DNA from 2 places in the Clavibacter sp. AC415 genome. Region 2 is predicted to be linked to the other one. Evidence: riboswitches for the same ligand, from Rfam matches in the RefSeq annotation. Region 2 holds a riboswitch; the other holds the start of a gene.
What was found. Region 2 has a riboswitch for thiamine pyrophosphate ahead of ACZ411_RS05310 (ECF transporter S component). Riboswitches for the same ligand answer to the same signal wherever they lie in the genome.

Region 1 (4,202 bases), on a different contig from region 2:
CTCGAAGATCACGACCGAGGTGCTGCTGCTCGACGCCGGCGACCCCACGGGCACCTTCCGCCCGGTATGGCCGCGCCGCCACGGCGTCGAGTACGACGTCGACCACGCGGTCATCGACGGCAGCGACCGGCTCCTCATCCTGCACAACGACGGCGCCACCAACTTCGAGCTGATCGACGTGCCCGCCGACGACCCGACCTCCACCACGGACCGCCAGGTCGTCATCCCGCACGACGACGACGTGCGCCTCGAGGACGCCAGCGCGTTCGCCGACCACGTCGTCGTGTCGTACCGGCGCGAGGGCCTCACGCGCGTCGGCGTGATCCCGTTCGACCGGGTCCTCGACGGCGAGCAGCTGCACGAGATCGCCTTCGACGAGCCGATCTACACGGTCGGCACCGCGGGCAACCCCGAGTTCGCGCAGCCCACCGTGCGCCTCGGGTACACGAGCCTCGCGACGCCCGCCACGACCTACGACTACGTGCTCGCCACCCGCGAGCTGCGGCTGCTCAAGCAGCAGCCGGTGCGCGGCGGCTACGACCCCGACGACTACGTGCAGACCCGCGAGTGGGCGACCGCGGAGGACGGCACGGAGATCCCGCTGTCGGTCGTCTACAAGCGCGGCCTCGTGCACCCGGGCACGCCCGCGCCGCTCCTGCTGTACGGCTACGGCTCGTACGAGGCGAGCATCGACCCGTCGTTCTCCATCGCGCGGCTGTCGCTGCTCGACCGGGGCATGGCGTTCGTGATCGCGCACGTGCGCGGCGGCGGCGAGATGGGCCGCCGCTGGTACGACGAGGGCAAGACGCTCACGAAGCGCACCACCTTCACCGACTTCGTCGCGGCGGCCGACCACCTCATCGCGCGCGGGTGGACGAGCCCCGACCGCCTGGTGGCCGAGGGCCGGAGCGCCGGCGGCCTGCTCATGGGCGCGGTCGCGAACATCGCGCCCGACCGGTTCGCCGGGATCCTCGCGGGCGTGCCGTTCGTCGACGCCTTGACGAGCATCCTCGACCCGTCGCTGCCCCTCACCGTGATCGAGTGGGACGAGTGGGGCGACCCGCTGCACGACCCCGAGGTGTACGCGTACATGAAGTCGTACACGCCGTACGAGAACGTGCGCGAGGGCGTCGAGTACCCGCGGATCCTCGCGGTCACGAGCCTCAACGACACGCGCGTCCTCTACGTCGAGCCCGCGAAGTGGACCGCCCGCCTCCGCGAGGTCGGCGCGCCGGTGCTGCTGCGCACCGAGATGCAGGCCGGCCACGGCGGCAAGTCGGGCCGCTACGACGCGTGGCGCGAGCGCGCCTCGGACTACGCGTGGGTGCTCGACGTGGCGGGGCTCGGGTAGAGCAGACCGTTGACCGTCGTCGCGCCGCGCGGCCTCAGAGGGCGAGCAGCTCGGCGGCGGTCGGATCGATCCGTGGTTCCCGGTACAGAGCGATCATCGGCACCCATCCGCTGAGGTAGCAGTGGAAGTTGAGCCGGCCGAACGCGATGACGTCGTCGGAGGCCAGCGTCTCGCCGGCGATGAGCCGCCCGACGGCCTCCGCCGCGTCGGCACCCTGGACCATCAGATGTGCGGCTCCCGCCGCGAACCGCGCCGGGATGTCGTCCCACTCCCGGAGCGGCTGGCCGCGGCGGAGTGCAGGGATCACGTAGGTCCCGTCCATCGTGCCTCCCGGTCCTCGCGGCTGCGGACGCCATCGACCTGGCCTAGGCACGGCTCCGCGCACACCTCTAGGGTGGATCCCTGACACGGGGTGCCCACGAGGGCTGAGATGAGACCCGTCGCACCTGATCCGGTTCGCACCGGCGGAGGGATGTCATCATGAGCGCTGCGCGCCCGTCCACCCACGACACCACGGGAACGGGGGTCGCCTCGGCGGACCTCCTCCGGCTGCTGCGGAGCGCACGCCGCTCGTGCAGTGCATCACGAACGCCGTCGTCACCGGCTTCACCGCCAACGTCCTGCTCGCGCTCGGTGCCGCGCCCGCGATGACCGACGTGCCCACCGAGGCGGGGCCGTTCGCCCGGATCGCGTCGGGGGTGCTCGTGAACCTCGGCACGCCGCACGCCGAGCAGCGGGAGGCCGCGGTCGAGGCCGCGCACGCCGCCCGCGAGGCGGGCACGCCCTGGGTGCTGGATCCCGTCGCGGTCGGCGCCCTGCCGGTGCGCACCCGGCTCGCGCACGAGCTCGTGGCCCTGTCGCCGACGATCCGTGCGCGGGAACGCGTCCGAGATCCTCGCGCTCGCGACGGGCGGAGCGGGCGGCCGGGGCGTGGACGCGACCGACGAGGTGGAGGACCGCCCTCGACGCGGCCCTGCTCCTCGCCCGCACCTACGGCACGGTCGTCGCCGTGTCGGGGCCCGTCGACCACATCACCGACGGGCACCGCGTCGTGCGCGTGCACACTGGCGACGCGCTCCTCACGAAGGTGACCGGCGGGGGCCGCGCCCTCGGCGCCGTGATGGCCGCGTTCGCGTCGCTGGACCCGGATCCGCTGCGGGCGGCCGTCGCCGCGACGAGCGTCTACACGATCGCCGCGGAGGTCGCCGCCGAGGGCGCCCGCGGTCCAGGCTCCTTCGCGGTCGCGCTGCTCGATCGGCCTCGTTGCCGCGACCCCGGCCTGGGTCGCGCAGCGCGAGCGCCTGTCGTGAGCGGCATCGACCTGTCCGTCTACCTCGTCACCGATCCGGCGCTCTGCGGCGCGCGCGGCGTGCCCGCGGTCGTCGCGGCCGCGGTCGCGGGCGGGGCGACGGCCGTGCAGATCCGCGACAAGCACGCGAGCGCGGCCGACCTGCTGGCGACCGTGCTCGCGGCGGCCACCGTCATCGACGCGCACGCCGCCGCGCATCCGACCGCGCCGCGGCCCGTGCTCCTCGTCGACGACCGCGTCGACGTGGTCCTCGCGGCGCTCGCCCGGGGCGCGCGGGTGGACGGGGTCCACGTCGGGCAGTCGGACGCGCCGGCCGACCTCGTGCGGCGGATGCTCGACGCCGCGAGCCCCGACCGGCACCTCGTGCTCGGCCTCACGGCGAACGCCCCCGAGCACGTGGAGGCGGTCCGCACCCTGCCGGACGGCACGGTCGACTACCTCGGCGTCGGCGTGATCCGGCCCACCAGCACCAAGCCCTGACCACCCGGCGCCGCTCGGGCACGACGGGTTCGGCATCATCGCGGGCCTCTCCCCCGTGCCGTGCGTCGCGATCGGCGGCGTTGACGTGGACGACGTGGCGGCGGTGGCGGCCGCGGGCGGGGCGGGCACCGCCGTGGTGTCCGCGGTGTGCGCGGCCGAGGATCCCGCGGCGGCCGCCTGCCGCGACCTCGCGGAGGCATGGGCTTCGGGTGCGGGCGGCGGGCTGCGGGCGGGGCGTCCGCGCCCGCCGAACCCGCCCCCATCGGCGACGACTCCGCCCTGCCGACGAGTCCGCCGATGCCGACCACGACCACGCCGCGGCCTCCGGCACGGCCCGCGGCAGCCGCGCCGTCCCGCGCGTCCTCAGCATCGCGGGCACGGATCCGACGGGTGGCGCGGGCGTGCAGGCCGACCTCAAGTCGATCGCGGCGAACGGCGGCTACGGGATGGCCGTCGTCACGGCGCTCGTGGCGCAGAACACGCGGGGCGTGCGGGAGATCCACGTGCCGCCGGTCGCATTCCTGCGGGCGCAGCTCGACGCGGTGTCCGACGACGTGGTGATCGACGCCGTGAAGGTCGGCATGCTCGGATCCGCCGCGCGTGGTGGACGAGGTGGCGGAACTGGCTGCGCGCGGCGCGCCCGCCGGTCGTGGTGCTCGATCGGGTGATGGTCGCCCAGTCGGGCGACGCCCTCCTCGACGCCGACGCCACCGAGGCGCTGCGGCACCTCCTCCCGCTCGCCGACGTCGTGACGCCCAACCTGCCGGAGCTCGCCGCGCTCCTCGGCGAGCCCGAGGCCGACGCCTGGGACGCCGCGCTCGCGCAGGGCCGCGCCCTCGCCGCGCGTCACGGCGTGCGCGTGATCGTCAAGGGCGGGCACCTCCGCGTGGACGACTGCCCGGCACGCGCTCGTCGTGCCCGCCGGGGACGGCGCGGACGGCGCGGACGGCTCCGACGCCGCGGACGCCGCCGTCCACGTCGTCCCCGGCCCGCGCATCGCCACGACGAGCACGCACGGCACCGGCTGCTCCCTCTCGAGCGCGCTCGCGACCCTGCAGCCGC
Region 2 (4,202 bases):
GAGGCGTGCCACCTGGGCGAGGCCGTCCGCGAGGTCGGTGGGGTCGACGTCCGAGAACAGGATGAGCGAGGCCACGCCGATGGCCAGGACCCGGAGCGTCGTGGCGACGGCGAGCAGCACCGAGCCCTCGCTGACGACCACCAGGAGGAACTGCGCGTACACGTCCCCTGAGGTGCGACCGTAGAGGAGGATCGTGAGCCCCGCGCCGGGGGCGGCGATCCACACGGGGATGCCCCGCAGGAGGAACGCGCGGGCGCCGACGCCGGCCAGGGGCAGGAGCAGGAGCTCCAGCAGCAGGGCCGCGCCCGCCGAGACGACGTCGAGGCTCAGCACGAGCACGAGCGTCAGCACGAGCGCGGCGGCGAGGCGCGCCACCGGGTTCACGGCGGCGAGGCCGGTGGCGCGGGCAGCGGGCAGCGCCACGGGCAGCCCGCTCATCGCACGACCTCCAGGCTCGCGGGAGCGCCGGCGAGGGGGTCGAGCCGCAGGACGTCGTCCGCCAGCGCGTCGACGAGGTCGACGTCGTGCGTGACAGCCAGGACACCGACGCCCTCGCGGTCGACGAGCTCCGCCAGCAGCGCGACGAGCTCCGCCCACGTGCGCGCGTCCTGGCCGAAGGTCGGCTCGTCGAGGACGAGGAGGCGCGGGGCCGTGGCGAGGGCGGTCGCCACGGAGAGGCGGCGCTTCTCCCCGCCGGAGAGCGTGAAGGGGTTGGCCCGTGCGAGGCCGTCGAGGCGCAGGCGGACGAGCAGCTCGTCGACGCGGCGGGTCGACTCCGCGGGGTCCATGCCCACGGCGCGCGGGCCGACCTCGAGCTCGGCGCGCACGGTCGAGGCGAGGAACTGGTGCTCGGGATCCTGGAACACGGTGCCCACGCGCGCCGCGAGCTCGCGGGAGCGCCAGGCAGCGGGGTCGGCGCCGAGCCCGGCCGCGAGGTCCGCCTCCGCAGCGACCCGGCCCGCGATCGGGGGCAGCAGTCCGCCGAGCGTCAGCGCGAGGGTGCTCTTGCCGCCGCCGTTGGGCCCGGTGAGGGCGGTGACCCGCCCGGAGACGAGACGCAGGTCGACGCCGTCGGCCACGCGCATGCCCCGGGCACCGCCGCGTCCGACGGCCAGGTCGTCCGCCCGCACGAGCGGGACCGTCGCCGGGCGACGACGGACCGGAGCGGAGGGCTCCCGCCCGGGCACCCACACCCCCGCCGACGCGAGCCCGGCGCCCTGCTCGCGGAGGACGGCATCGGGCGGACCGTCGGCGAGGATCCCCCCGTCGGCCGCGAGGACGACCACGCGGTCGACGAGGTCCTGCCACACGGCGACGCGGTGCTCGATGACGACGAGCGTGGCGCCCGTCGTCGCGACGACCGCCTCGACGGCGCGCCGCACCTCGCCGACGCCCTCGGGGTCGAGGTTCGCGGTCGGCTCGTCGAGGAGGAGGAGCCCCGGGCGCATGGCGAGCACGCCGGCGAGGGCGAGCCGCTGCTTCTGGCCGCCGGAGAGCGCCGTCGTGGACCGGTCGAGGGCGACGTCGAGGCCCACCGCGTCGAGGGCGGCGCGGACGCGGGGCCAGATCTCCTCGCGCGGGACGCCGAGGTTCTCGCAGCCGAACGCCACGTCGTCGCCGACACGGGAGAGGATCACCTGCGCGTCCGGATCCTGCAGCACGAGCCCGGCGCGGCCCCGGAGACCCGCCGGGTCCCGACCGTCGACGCGGAGCGACCCGCGGGCCTCGCCCTCGTCGTCGCCGCCGAGCACGCCCGCGAGCGCGTGCATGAAGGTCGTCTTGCCGGCACCGGACGCGCCGAGCAGGAGCACGCGCTCCCCCGGCTCGATGACGAGGTCGACGTCCCGGACCGCCCAGGCGCTGCGGCCGGCGTGCCGCCAGCCCCAGCCCTCCGCGCGGACGGACGCCCCGCCGACCGGACCCGCGGGCACCCCGTCCGCCAAGTGGACGCGGGAGGCCGCGGGACGGCGAGCAGGCCGCCGCACGGTCAGACGCGGGCCGCGGTGTCGCGGCCCGAGGCGAAGCGCGAGAGCGCGCCCGTGCGGGCGAGCGCCCGCGCGACCAGCCACGAGAGGAGGCCCGCGATGACCGCGCCGGAGACCAGCGCCGCGATCGTGTAGACCGTGGCGAACAGGGCCGACGACCCCGGGTAGTAGGTGATGAGGTCGGTCATCGCCATGGCGAGGCCCGCGCCCATCCCCGCGAGGACGGCCACGTAGGCGCGCCAGTTCGCGTAGAGGAACACGAGGAGCACGAGCTCGGCCCCGAGGCCCTGCGTGAGGCCGGAGAGCAGGGTCCCGACGCCCCAGACGTTGCCGACCATCATGGAGACGAAGGCCGCGAGGAGCTCGCCGTAGAGTGCGGCGCCGGGCTTCCGGATCACGATGCCCGTGAGGACCCCCGCGAACAGCCACCCGCCACCCGCGAGCGCCTGCAGGCCCGGGAGGAGGGGCTCGAAGAAGCCGCCGATGGGTACGGAGGCCGTGTTCCAGAGGACGAAGACGAGGCCGGAGGCCACGCCGAGGACGCTGGCCACGACGATGTCGATGACGCGCCATCGCGAGCGGAGGCCCGAGCGGGGAGCGCGGGGGACGTCGGCCGACGAGGCGGAGGCGGGTGCGGTGGTCGAGGATGATGCGGTCACTGTCGTGCCCTTCTAGGTGAGAGGGAGAGGGCACGGGTAGAGAAAGGAAACCTCCCTGCGCTGGCATGATCCAGATCAGGTTCGACGGTCGAAGATTGGGGATCTTCCTCTCAGCCCGGCTCACCGGACTCCCGTGTTCCCGCCGAGCATAGCGCCCGCGCGACCCGACGCGGCGGCATCGTGCAGCCGCGCCGGGCGACCGAGGGCGGCCGGACGCACGGGAGCGCGGGCGCCCGAGGGCACCCGCGCTCCGCGTTGGTCGTGCTGCCGGCTACTTCAGCGTCTTGATGAGCTTGACGAGGACCTTGCCGGAGATCCAGATGACGGGGGTGGCCACCGCGAGCAGGGCGATGACGTTCGGCTGGAAGCGCACCTCGCCGTCGGTGGCGATGTAGGCGCCGATCGGCCAGGTGGCGCCGCCGCCACCGCCGCCGCCCGCGACGTTGCCGTCGGAGTCGGGGAGGTCGCTGCCCCCGCCGAAGCCGTACCAGGCGAATGCCACGGGCACGATGGTCGAGCCGTCGATGTCGAGGGGGTCGCCGTAGACCGTCCCCACTCCGGCGTTCTTCACGTTCTCTGCGAGCTGTGCGACGAGGTTGGTCATGCGTCCCACCGTACCCCGCGAGACCCGGCGGATGCGGGTCGATCCGGGTCCTCACGGTACCCTCGCCCCTGGTGCGTCGCTGCGTCGCATCCGGCCTCCCCCGCCGCTGCGGCCCATGCGGATCCACCGCCTGCCCCGCCCCCGACGGATCGCGATCCCGCGCGCCGTCGGCGGACGAGTCGACCCAACTGGAGGACCACTTGCACACCTGGCCCGGAAACCCCTATCCGCTCGGCGCGACCTTCGACGGGAGCGGCACCAACTTCGCGCTGTTCAGCGAGGTCGCCGAGTCGGTGCAGCTGTGCCTCATCGAGGAGGACGGCACCGAGACCCGCGTGGACGTCACCGAGGTGGACGCGCACGTGTGGCACTGCTACCTCCCGCACGTGCAGCCGGGGCAGCGCTACGGCTACCGCGTCACCGCGCCCTACGAGCCGGAGGCCGGCCACCGGTCGAACCCGGCGAAGCTCCTCCTCGACCCGTACGCCAAGGCCACCTGCGGCGAGTTCGACTGGCACCCGTCGCTCTTCGCCTACGAGTTCGGCGACCCCGACAGCCGCAACGACGAGGACTCGGGCCCGCACATGATGCTCGGCGTCGTGGTGAACCCGTTCTTCGACTGGGACGGCGACCGGCTCCCCCGCACCCCCTACAGCGAGTCCGTCGTCTACGAGGCGCACGTGAAGGGGCTCACGCAGCTGAACCCGCGGGTGCCCGAGGAGCTGCGGGGCACCTACGCCGGCATCGCGCACCCCGCCGTGATCGACCACCTGCAGCACCTCGGCATCACCGCGATCGAGCTGATGCCCGTGCACCAGTTCGTGCAGGACAACACGCTGCTCGAGAAGGGGCTCCGGAACTACTGGGGCTACAACACCATCGGGTTCTTCGCGCCGCACAACGCCTACTCCTCCACGGGCGAGCTCGGGCAGCAGGTGCAGGAGTTCAAGTCGA

Region 1: it holds a riboswitch for thiamine pyrophosphate, as region 2 does, so the genes downstream of both, thiM (hydroxyethylthiazole kinase) here and ACZ411_RS05310 (ECF transporter S component) in region 2, are expected to answer to the same signal.

The regions. Positions count from the first base shown of each region.
Region 1 covers NZ_CEEDAR010000013.1:55,085-59,286, forward strand. Annotated here, with positions in the region: partial or broken gene ACZ411_RS04650 (S9 family peptidase) at 1-1,351, shown strand, start outside; gene ACZ411_RS04655 (hypothetical protein) at 1,386-1,673, opposite strand; TPP riboswitch at 1,750-1,841, shown strand; partial or broken gene thiM (hydroxyethylthiazole kinase) at 1,832-2,661, shown strand; partial or broken gene ACZ411_RS04665 (thiamine phosphate synthase) at 2,739-3,140, shown strand; partial or broken gene ACZ411_RS04670 (hypothetical protein) at 3,178-3,228, shown strand; gene ACZ411_RS04675 (bifunctional hydroxymethylpyrimidine kinase/phosphomethylpyrimidine kinase) at 3,350-3,808, shown strand; partial or broken gene ACZ411_RS04680 (bifunctional hydroxymethylpyrimidine kinase/phosphomethylpyrimidine kinase) at 3,826-3,969, shown strand; partial or broken gene ACZ411_RS04685 (bifunctional hydroxymethylpyrimidine kinase/phosphomethylpyrimidine kinase) at 4,055-4,202, shown strand, end outside.
Region 2 covers NZ_CEEDAR010000014.1:113,370-117,571, reverse strand. Annotated here, with positions in the region: gene ACZ411_RS05320 (energy-coupling factor transporter transmembrane component T family protein) at 1-438, opposite strand, end outside; gene ACZ411_RS05315 (ABC transporter ATP-binding protein) at 435-1,985, opposite strand; gene ACZ411_RS05310 (ECF transporter S component) at 1,988-2,644, opposite strand; TPP riboswitch at 2,679-2,789, opposite strand; gene ACZ411_RS05305 (hypothetical protein) at 2,916-3,248, opposite strand; gene glgX (glycogen debranching protein GlgX) at 3,449-4,202, shown strand, end outside.